One region of the Streptomyces sp. NPDC091972 genome, then DNA from elsewhere that is predicted to be linked to it. Evidence: riboswitches for the same ligand, from Rfam matches in the RefSeq annotation. Region 1 holds a riboswitch; the other holds the start of a gene.
The links. A riboswitch is a leader RNA that binds a small molecule or an ion and turns the genes downstream of it on or off. The one in region 1 is predicted to bind thiamine pyrophosphate.
Positions count from the first base shown of each region.

Region 2: linked by a shared signal. The riboswitch ahead of thiO (glycine oxidase ThiO) and the one ahead of thiC (phosphomethylpyrimidine synthase ThiC) in region 1 are both predicted to bind thiamine pyrophosphate.

Region 1 covers NZ_JBIVSV010000005.1:99,441-104,125, reverse strand. Annotated here, with positions in the region: gene ACIQJT_RS16250 (YibE/F family protein) at 1-963, opposite strand, end outside; TPP riboswitch at 1,686-1,875, shown strand; gene thiC (phosphomethylpyrimidine synthase ThiC) at 1,868-3,646, shown strand; gene ACIQJT_RS16240 (hypothetical protein) at 3,738-4,604, opposite strand.
Region 2 covers NZ_JBIVSV010000004.1:402,909-407,593, reverse strand. Annotated here, with positions in the region: gene ACIQJT_RS14405 (thiazole synthase) at 1-560, opposite strand, end outside; gene thiS (sulfur carrier protein ThiS) at 564-764, opposite strand; gene thiO (glycine oxidase ThiO) at 761-1,918, opposite strand; TPP riboswitch at 1,916-2,027, opposite strand; gene ACIQJT_RS14390 (hypothetical protein) at 2,080-2,430, shown strand; gene ACIQJT_RS14385 (NAD(P)/FAD-dependent oxidoreductase) at 2,463-3,677, shown strand; gene ACIQJT_RS14380 (Rv2175c family DNA-binding protein) at 4,264-4,635, shown strand.

The DNA.
Region 1 (4,685 bases):
CGCGGCACCGGCGTAGGCGAGGACCAGGGTGTTGACGACGGATGCGATGTGGTCGCGGCCGATCCGGATTCCGGCGCGGTACAGCCCGCGCCAGCCCATCGTCGGGTTGGCCTCGTGCAGCTCCCAGACCGCCGACGTCTGGGTGACCGTCACGTCGTCGAGGACACCGAGCGAGCCGATGATGACGCCGGCGAGCAGCAGACCGCTCATGTCGATCGCCGGGTACAGCCCGTGGATGAGCCCAGTGTTGTCGTCCGTGTTGCCCGTCAGCGCCGCCCAGCCGATGAACTGCGAGCCCAGGATGCCGATCAGCACCAGTGAGATGAGCGTCCCCAGTACCGCCACGGAGGTACGCGCCGACAGGCCGTGGCACATGTAGAGGGCGATCAGCATGATGGCGCTCGACCCGATCACCGCCACGAGCAGCGGGTTCGAGCCCTGGAGGATCGCGGGCAGGATGAAGAAGTTCAGCACCATGAAGCTGATGGCCAGCGCGACCAGCGCCATGACCCCGCGCAGCCGCCCGACGACCACGACGGCGAGCGCGAAGACGCCGGCGAGCAGCCCCATCGGGAAGCGGCGGCTCACGTCGGTCACCGAGTACTGCAAGTCCCTGGGCGCGGAGGGCTCGTACGCGACCACGACCTTCTGGCCCTCGTGCAACTGCCGGGACTGGTCCGGCTGGACGATCTCCGTGAAGGTGCGGCCCTTGTCCTTGCCGGTGTCGACCCGGATCGTGGCCTTCTTGCAGGTGCCGTTCGCCTGTTGCTCTGCGGAGGAGCCCTCGGCGGTGGAGGTGTCCCCGGTCGGGGTCTCCCCTGAGGCGTTCACCGACTTGCAGTCGACGCTGACGACCTTGCTGACGGTGGCCTGCTGCGTCTGCCGGTCGAATCCGACTCCGGTGCGTTCGTGTGCCGGGGCGCCTCCGGGCCAGAGCACAACAAGCCCCACCACCACTGCCATGCCGAACGGGATGAGGATCGCCGCGATGACCTTGCGCAGGTGCTTGGAGACGGGAGCCGCCGGTCCATGACTGTGACTGTGCGAGTGACCGTGCCCGCCACCACCGGAACCGGGTCCACTCCCGTGTCCGTCGACCGAACCGTGTCCGTCGCCCGACCCGTGCCCGTCACCGGGCCCGCGCCCGCCCCCTGGAACGTAACCGCGTCCTGCCCCCGGACCGTACCCGTGCGTGTCTCCGGGACCCTGCCCGTGTCCGCCACCAGCCCCACCACTGCCCTGGCCGCCAAAAGCCGCACCCGGACGCTGACCGTGACTCTGCCCCTGACCCTGGCCGTAACCCTGCCCCTGGCCGTAACCCCGCCCCTGACTGCCGCCCTGCCCGCCACCACGCTCATGCTCATGCTCATGCTCGTGCCAGCCACCGGCCCCGGCCGTTCCGCCGCTGCCGCTGCCGCTGCCGCTGCCGCTGCCGCTGCCGCCGCTGGCTCCGCTGCCCTCAGCGCCTCCGAAACTGCCACGGGAGCCAGTGCCAGGACCATGCCCGGGCCCGTGCTCAGGTCCATGTCCCGGCCCGTGCCCAGGGCCGTTTCCGGAGCCGGGCCGACGCGGCGGCTCGGGAGGCGGGTAAGGGGACTGATGCGTCGTGGTCACCGACCGATCATCGCAAGAACGACAGGGGCCCTCTGTTCACCGCGCCCGAATTGACGCTAGCGTGGAGCCACCTTTGTACACGCGGGAGCTCGGAGCACCGGGCTGAGAGGGCGCTGACCTCCGTCCCAGCGATGTTTCACGTGGAACTTCATTTCAAGCAAGTGACGTTCCCCACGAAACGTCGGCGGACGGAAATGGCTGCGTCGACCGCCGAACCTGTTACCGGGTAATGCCGGCGTAGGGAGTAGGTCTCATGACCATCAAGGACGCGCGCACGCCTGCCTCCGACCAGCTCGACACGGAGGCCGGGAAGTCCATCGGCTGGCACAAGGCGTACATCGAGGGCTCGCGCCCCGATCTGCGGGTGCCGGTCCGCCAGGTGCACCTCACCAACGGGCAGTCGGTCACGCTGTACGACACGTCGGGCCCGTACACCGATCCGCTCACCGACACGGACGTCCGCCGGGGCCTCGCGCCGCTGCGGGAGAACTGGATCATCGCCCGCGGGGACACCGAGGAGTACGAGGGTCGACCCGTGCGGCCCGAGGACGACGGGATCAAGCACACCTCACCCCGGGGCGGCCTCCGCAACCTCGACGCGGTCTTCCCGGGGCGGTCGCGCCAGCCGCGCCGCAGCCGTGACGGCCAGGCGGTCACCCAGCTCGCGTACGCCCGCCGCGGCGAGATCACCCCCGAGATGGAGTACGTCGCCATCCGGGAGAACGTCGAGCCCGAGGTCGTCCGCGAGGAGATCGCGGCGGGACGCGCGGTCCTGCCAGCGAACGTCAACCACCCGGAGATCGAGCCGATGATCATCGGCAAGCGTTTCCTGGTGAAGGTCAACGCCAACATCGGCAACTCGGCCGTGACGTCCTCCATCGAGGAGGAGGTCGAGAAGATGACCTGGGCGACCCGATGGGGCGCCGACACGGTCATGGACCTGTCCACCGGCCGCAACATCCACACCACTCGCGAGTGGGTGCTGCGCAACTCCCCCGTCCCCATCGGCACGGTGCCGCTCTACCAGGCGCTGGAGAAGGTCGACGGCCGTGCCGAGGAGCTGACCTGGGAGATCTACAAGGACACGGTGATCGAGCAGGCCGAGCAGGGTGTGGACTACATGACGGTCCACGCGGGCGTGCGCCTGCCGTACGTACCGCTGACCGCGAACCGCAAGACGGGCATCGTCTCGCGCGGGGGCTCGATCATGGCGGCGTGGTGCCTGGCGCACCACAAGGAGTCGTTCCTGTACGAGAACTTCGAGGAGCTGTGCGAGATCCTCGCCACCTACGACGTCACGTACTCGCTAGGCGACGGCCTCCGGCCCGGCTCGATCGCGGACGCCAACGACGAGGCGCAGTTCGCGGAGTTGCGCACGCTCGGGGAACTCAACCGGATCGCGAAGCGTTTCAACGTACAGACCATGATCGAGGGCCCGGGACACGTCCCGATGCACAAGATCAAGGAGAACATCGACCTTCAGCAGGAGATCTGCGATGAAGCTCCGTTCTATACGCTCGGCCCGCTGACCACCGACGTCGCGCCGGCCTACGACCACATCACCTCCGGCATCGGTGCCGCGATGATCGCCTGGTGGGGCACCGCGATGCTCTGCTACGTCACGCCCAAGGAGCACCTGGGCCTGCCCAATAGGGACGACGTCAAGACGGGGGTCATCACCTACAAGATCGCCGCCCACGCGGCCGACCTCGCCAAGGGGCACCCGGGCGCCCAGGAGTGGGACGACGCCCTCTCCGACGCCCGCTTCGAGTTCCGCTGGGAGGACCAGTTCAACCTGGCCCTCGACCCCGACACGGCCCGGGAGTTCCACGACGAGACCCTCCCGGCCGAGCCGGCCAAGACGGCTCACTTCTGCTCCATGTGCGGGCCGAAGTTCTGCTCGATGAAGATCTCCCAGGACATCCGCCGCCGTCACGGCGACAGCCAGGAGGAGATCGAGGAGGGCATGGCCCAGAAGTCGAAGGAGTTCGCGGCGGCGGGCAACCGCGTCTATCTGCCGATCGCCGACTGACGGAGGCGGACCGTCGGCGGGCGGCCCGCGGCCGGGTCTTCGGCTTGCGCTCCCCGTGGTGGGGGCGCAAGCCGAGGGGCGGTGCCGGGTGTCACTCCGGCTGGTGTTCCGGCCCCCCGAAGTCCGGGCTGGTGTAGTCCGGGCTGGTGAAGCTCGGGCGGGCACCGGAGGCCCCGTCGTCCGGACTGCTGAAGCCCGGGCGGTCGTAGCCGAGGCTGGGCATCCGGCTGGTCGGTGCGGGCGGTGCCGTGTGATGCAGTGCGGCGGCGGTGCCGGGATCGGCCAGGGCCTCCCTGAGGAAGGGGAGGAGGCCACGTTCCAGCAGGGCTTCGCGCCAGGCGTCTCTGGCCCGTGCCACCTCCTCGCTCAGTTCGCCGTACCCCGCGTCCGGCGAGGGCCGGTTGCGCAGTGCGGTGATCAGCAGACCGACGGCGGCGACAAGGATCGCGGCCGCGGTCAGGGCGCCGAAGACCCATCCGATGGTGATCATGGCGTGGGCGAACGCCGGCGGGGGGCTGAGCATCTGGAGTATGTAGCCCACGAGCAGGAAGATCGCCGCGGCTGTTCCGGCGAGGACGGGCGTCAGGACGGCGGCGACGGCGACGGCGCCCGCACCGGCGGTCTCGGCGACCTCTCCCATGGTGGTGGCGAGCCCCATCGCACCCGTGCCCGAGTCGGCGGGACCGGGTTCGTGCGCGGACGACAGGCTGGACGGCGTCGCGGGGCGGCGCTGTTCCTCGCGGACCTTCACGTAGTGCTGGTACTCGGTCGCCGCGGCCGCCGTGATGAGCGCGGTCGCGTTGAGCGCCATGGTGCGCAGCTGTTCGGGATTCAGCCGCTGTCCGACCGCGGCCAGTTCGGGACGGTGTGGTGCGGAGCGCAGCGCCTCATCGAGGATCCGCTCGTAGTCCTGGCGGTCCTCGCTGTGCAGGTGCTGCGGAACGCTGTTCATGTGCATCCCCCGATGCTCCGTAGGGCTTGGGGCTCGCATGCCAACGAGCCGTCGGGCAGAAACGGAGGGGAGCCTGCTACGGATAAG
Region 2 (4,685 bases), on a different contig from region 1:
GCCCCCGCGTCCAGGATCACCGGCACGCGCGCGTGCTCGACGATCAGCTGGAAGTTGTGCGGGTTGCGGATGCCGAGGCCCGAGCCGATCGGTGAGCCCAGCGGCATGATCGCCGCGCAGCCCACGTCCTCCAGCTTCCGGGCCAGCACCGGGTCGTCGTTCGTGTACGGCAGCACGGTGAAACCGTCGTCCACCAGCGTCTCCGCCGCGTCCAGCAGCTCGACGGGGTCCGGCAGAAGCGTGCGCTCGTCGGCGATGACCTCCAGCTTGACCAGGTCGGTGCCGAGCGCCTCGCGCGCGAGACGGGCCGTCAGGACGGCCTCCCCGGCGGTGAAGCAGCCCGCGGTGTTGGGGAGCACCCGGATGCCGAGCCTCTCCAGCACGGACAGCACCGAGCCGTGCACCGAGGGGTTCACGCGCCGCATCGCGACCGTCGTCAGCTCGGTGCCGGAGGCGACCAGCGCCCGCTCCAGGACGTCCAGGCTGGGCGCCCCGCCCGTGCCCATGATCAGCCGGGACGAGAAGGGCGTACCGCCGATGACGAAGGGATCGTCGGCCATGGGTCAGCCTCCTTGGACGGCGGTGAGGACTTCCACGCGGTCTCCCTCGGCGAGGGACGTCGAGGGCCACTCGGCGCGCGGGACGACGGTCTCGTTGAGCGCGGCGGCCACCCCGGAGGGCGCCGGCGTCAGCGTGCGTACGACGGTGTCGAGAGCCGTGCCGGGAGCGAACTCCCGCGGCTCCCCGTTGACGGAGATGTTCATGCTGGCTGCTCCACGGACTCCAGGAAACGCCTCGGGGTGAACGGGCGGGCCACCTCCGGCAGTTCACCGGTGGTCAGCGCGTGCGCCAGCGCGTCCCCGGTGACCGGCGTCAGCAGCACGCCGTTGCGGTAGTGCCCGGTGGCCAGCAGGAGGCCGGGCAGCTCCGTCGGGCCGAGCAGCGGGGCGTTGTCCGGGGAGCCCGGGCGCAGTCCCGCGCGGGTCTCCGTCAGCGGCAGTTCGGTGATGCCGGGGACGAGTTCGTGCGCGTCCCGCAACAGCTCGTACACCCCGCCCGCGGTCACCGTGGTGTCCCAGCCCAGCTCCTCGCTGGTCGCGCCGATCACCAGCTCACCGCTCTCGCGCGGCACCAGGTAGACCTGGCTGCCGCGCACCACCGCCCGCACGGTACGGCTCAGGAAGGGCGCGTGGCGCGGCGGCACGGTCAGGCGCAGCACCTGCCCCTTCACGGGCCGCACGGGCGGCAGGAGGGCCTCGGGGACCCCTTCCAGGCGGCCGCTGAGGCTTCCGGCGGCGAGCACCACCTGGTCCGCCGCCAGTTCCTCGCCGTCGGTCGTGACGGCCCCGGCCGCCCGGTCCCGCACCACCTGGAGGGACCGGGCCCATGCCCGGTGGAACACCACGCCGGCGCGCTCGCACGCGGCCAGCAACGCGCGCGTGAGGCGGCGCGGATCGATCTGGTGGTCTCCGTCCACCCGCAGCCCGCCCCGCACCCCTGGCGCGAGCATCGGTTCCAGGCGCCGGCACTCCCGGCCCGACAGCCACTCCGACTCCAGCCCCGACTGCCGCTGGAGGGCGTGCAGTTCGCGCAGGTGGGCGCGGTCGTCGGCGTCCAGAGCCACGGCGAGCGTGCCGCACCGCCGGTAACCGAGGTCGTGTCCGGTCAGCTCGGTGAGCTCGGCCGCGAAGTCGGGATACCGGGCGGCGGAGGCGAGGTTCAGGCCCAGCAGGGTCTGCTCGCCGTAGTGCAGTTCGGTGACCGCGGCCAGCATCCCGGCGGCCACCTGGGCGGCCCCGCCGCCCGGTTCGGGGTCCACGACGGCGGTGGCGAACCCGCGCTGCGCGGCCCGCCAGGCCGTGACCAGGCCGATGATGCCGCCCCCGATGACGAGGACGTCTGACGTACGTGAGGACATGGGCGTCCAGCCCCTCCCTTCGCCGGCATGACCCGGATCAGGTTCGTACGGTCGGAGGCCGCCAGCCTCCCTCTCAGCCCGGTGCGTCCGGGCTCCCGCGAGTGCTCTACGTTGGCCACCCTAGCCCGTGCCCGTGCGCCTCTGTAAGGGAGCCTTCCACCATGCCCCGCTCACTCGACGGTCTCGTCCTCGCCCCGGTGGCCGATCAGGCCCCGGGCCAGGTGGGTACGCGGACCCGGTTCGCCTACCACGAGAAGGACGGGGAGATCTGGGCCGAGTACGCGGGCGGCGACGTCGTCCGCGGGCATCTCGTCGGCACGCGCGCGGGGGACCGTCTCGACTTCCGGTACGTCCAGCTCAAGCAGGACGGGACGACCTCCTCCGGGCACTGCGTCTCGACGGTGGTGGAGCTCCCCGACGGCCGGGTGCGGCTGGAGGAGACGTGGGAGTGGGAGTCGCAGCCGGGCAGCGGGACGAGCGTTGTGGAGCAGGTCACTGCGCACGACTCCTGACTGACTGATTGTCAGCTGGCTATGGTGATCAAATGAGCGAGCGGACGCAGGCGCAACGGCGGGTGGTCGTGGTCGGCGCGGGCATGGCGGGGGTCCAGACCGCGGTCGCCCTGCGCGAACAGGGCTTCACGGGCACCGTCACCTTGATCGGCGCGGAACCCCATCAGCCCTACGACCGGCCGCCGCTCTCCAAGGCCGTACTGCTGGGCAAGGCCGAGGGCTCCGCCTTCGACGTCGACTTCGAGGCTCTCGGCATCGAACTGCTGCTCGGCCGCGAGGTGCTGGGCGTCCGCCCCGAGGTGCACGAACTGGACACCGAGGCCGGGCCCTTCCCGTATGACGTCCTGGTCCTCGCCACCGGTGCCGAACCGATCCGGCTGCCCGGCACGGAGGGTGTGCCGGGCGTGCACGTGCTGCGCACCCTGGACGACGCCGAGCGACTGCGCCCGGTGCTCGCCCGGCAGCACGACATCGTGGTCGTCGGGGCGGGCTGGATCGGCGCCGAGTTCGCCACCGCCGCGCGCGAGGCGGGTTGCGCGGTGACGGTCGTGGAGGCCGCCGACCGGCCCCTCGCGGGCGCGCTCCCCGCCGAGGTGGCCGCGCCGATGACCTCCTGGTACGCCGACGCGGGCGCCGAGCTGCGCACCCGCGCGCGCGTGCAGCGTGTCGAGCCGGGCGCGGTCGTCCTGGACGACGGCTCCCGGGTGGCCGCGGGCGCGGTCGTGGTCGGTATCGGCGCCCGGCCGGCCACGGGCTGGCTGGCCGGTTCGGGCATCGAGCTCGGCGCCCACGGAGAGGTCGTCGCCGACGACCGTCTGCGCACCTCCGCTCCGGACGTCTACGCCGTCGGCGACTGCGCCTCCTTCCCCTCGGGGAGGTACGGCGAGCGCCTGCTCGTGCACCACTGGGACAACGCCCTCCAGGGCCCCCGCACGGTGGCCGCCGACATCGTCGGCGAGACGCCCACGGTGTACGACCCGGTGCCGTACTTCTGGTCCGAGCAGTTCGGCCGCTTCGTCCAGTACGCGGGCCACCACGCGTCCGCCGACACCACCCTGTGGCGCGGCGAACCGTCCGGCCCGGCCTGGACGGTCTGCTGGCTGCGGGAGAACCGCCTGGTGGCCCTGCTGGCGGTGGGCCGCCCCCGCGACCTGGCCCAGGGCCGCCGCCTCATCGAGGCCGGCACGGAGATGGACCCGGAGCTGCTGGCGGACCCGGCGAGGCCCCTGAAGGCAGCGACGGCGTAAGGGGGCGGCGCGGGCCACGGGCTCCGCCGAGAGCCGCCGCCCTGCGCCTGCCGGCGCCGGCAGGCCGGGAGCTGCCCTGGTTCGGGCACGTGGGTGGTTGTGCGGGCTGCGGGCGGGTGGCTGGACCCGCCTGCCGCATCCGGCTTGGGACTGGTTGTGGGGGCGGGACCGTGTGGTCCTGGGGGGCGGTCTTTGCCGGGTCCTGAGGGGGCGCGGGTGGCGGCGTGGCCGACGGGTGGATGACCGGGGCCGCCTGCCGGGCTTGGCCGGAGGCCTTGTGGTCCGGGGCCCGTCCGGATTCGGCCGCCGGGCCTGTGGGTGGGGGGTGGGGGTTTGACCCGGTTCCGGCGACCCGTGCTCCGAGTCCTGTGGGGCGGGAGCTGTCTGGTTTCGTCCACAAGGGCCCGACTGGACCGGTGAGCGGGGTCCGGCCGGGATCTGCCTGCTCCCGGCGGCGAGGGCCGACCCGACCCCGACGGCCGGATCCGCCTGGTTCCGTGGCTTCCGTGCCCGGTGACCACGCCCCGTTCCCCCGGTGAGGCGCCCCGGCTTCCGACTGTCAGTGCGGGATGGCACGCTTAATCCCGTGACCGAGATTGACGCAAAGATCGATGCTCTCGTCCCCGCCTGGCTCACCCTCCCCGACATCGCAGAGATGCTCGACGTCGAGGTGACGCGTGTGCGGCAGCTGGTCAAGGAGGGCCAGCTCATCGCCGTACGCCGTGGTGAGAACCGCGCGCTGCACGTCCCCGCCGCCTTCATCGACGGGGCCGAGCAGAAGGTCGTCAAGGGCCTGGTCGGGACCCTGACGCTCCTGAGGGACGACGGCTTCACCGACGAAGAGATGCTGGAGTGGCTCTTCACGCCCGACGACAGCCTGCCCGGCACCCCCGCGCAGGCCCTGAGCGAGAATCGCGGCACGGAGGTGAAGCGCCGGGCCCAGGCGCTCGCCGTCTGATCCGAACCACACCGGCGTACGGGCCGTGACCGCCCAGGCCGCGGCCACGG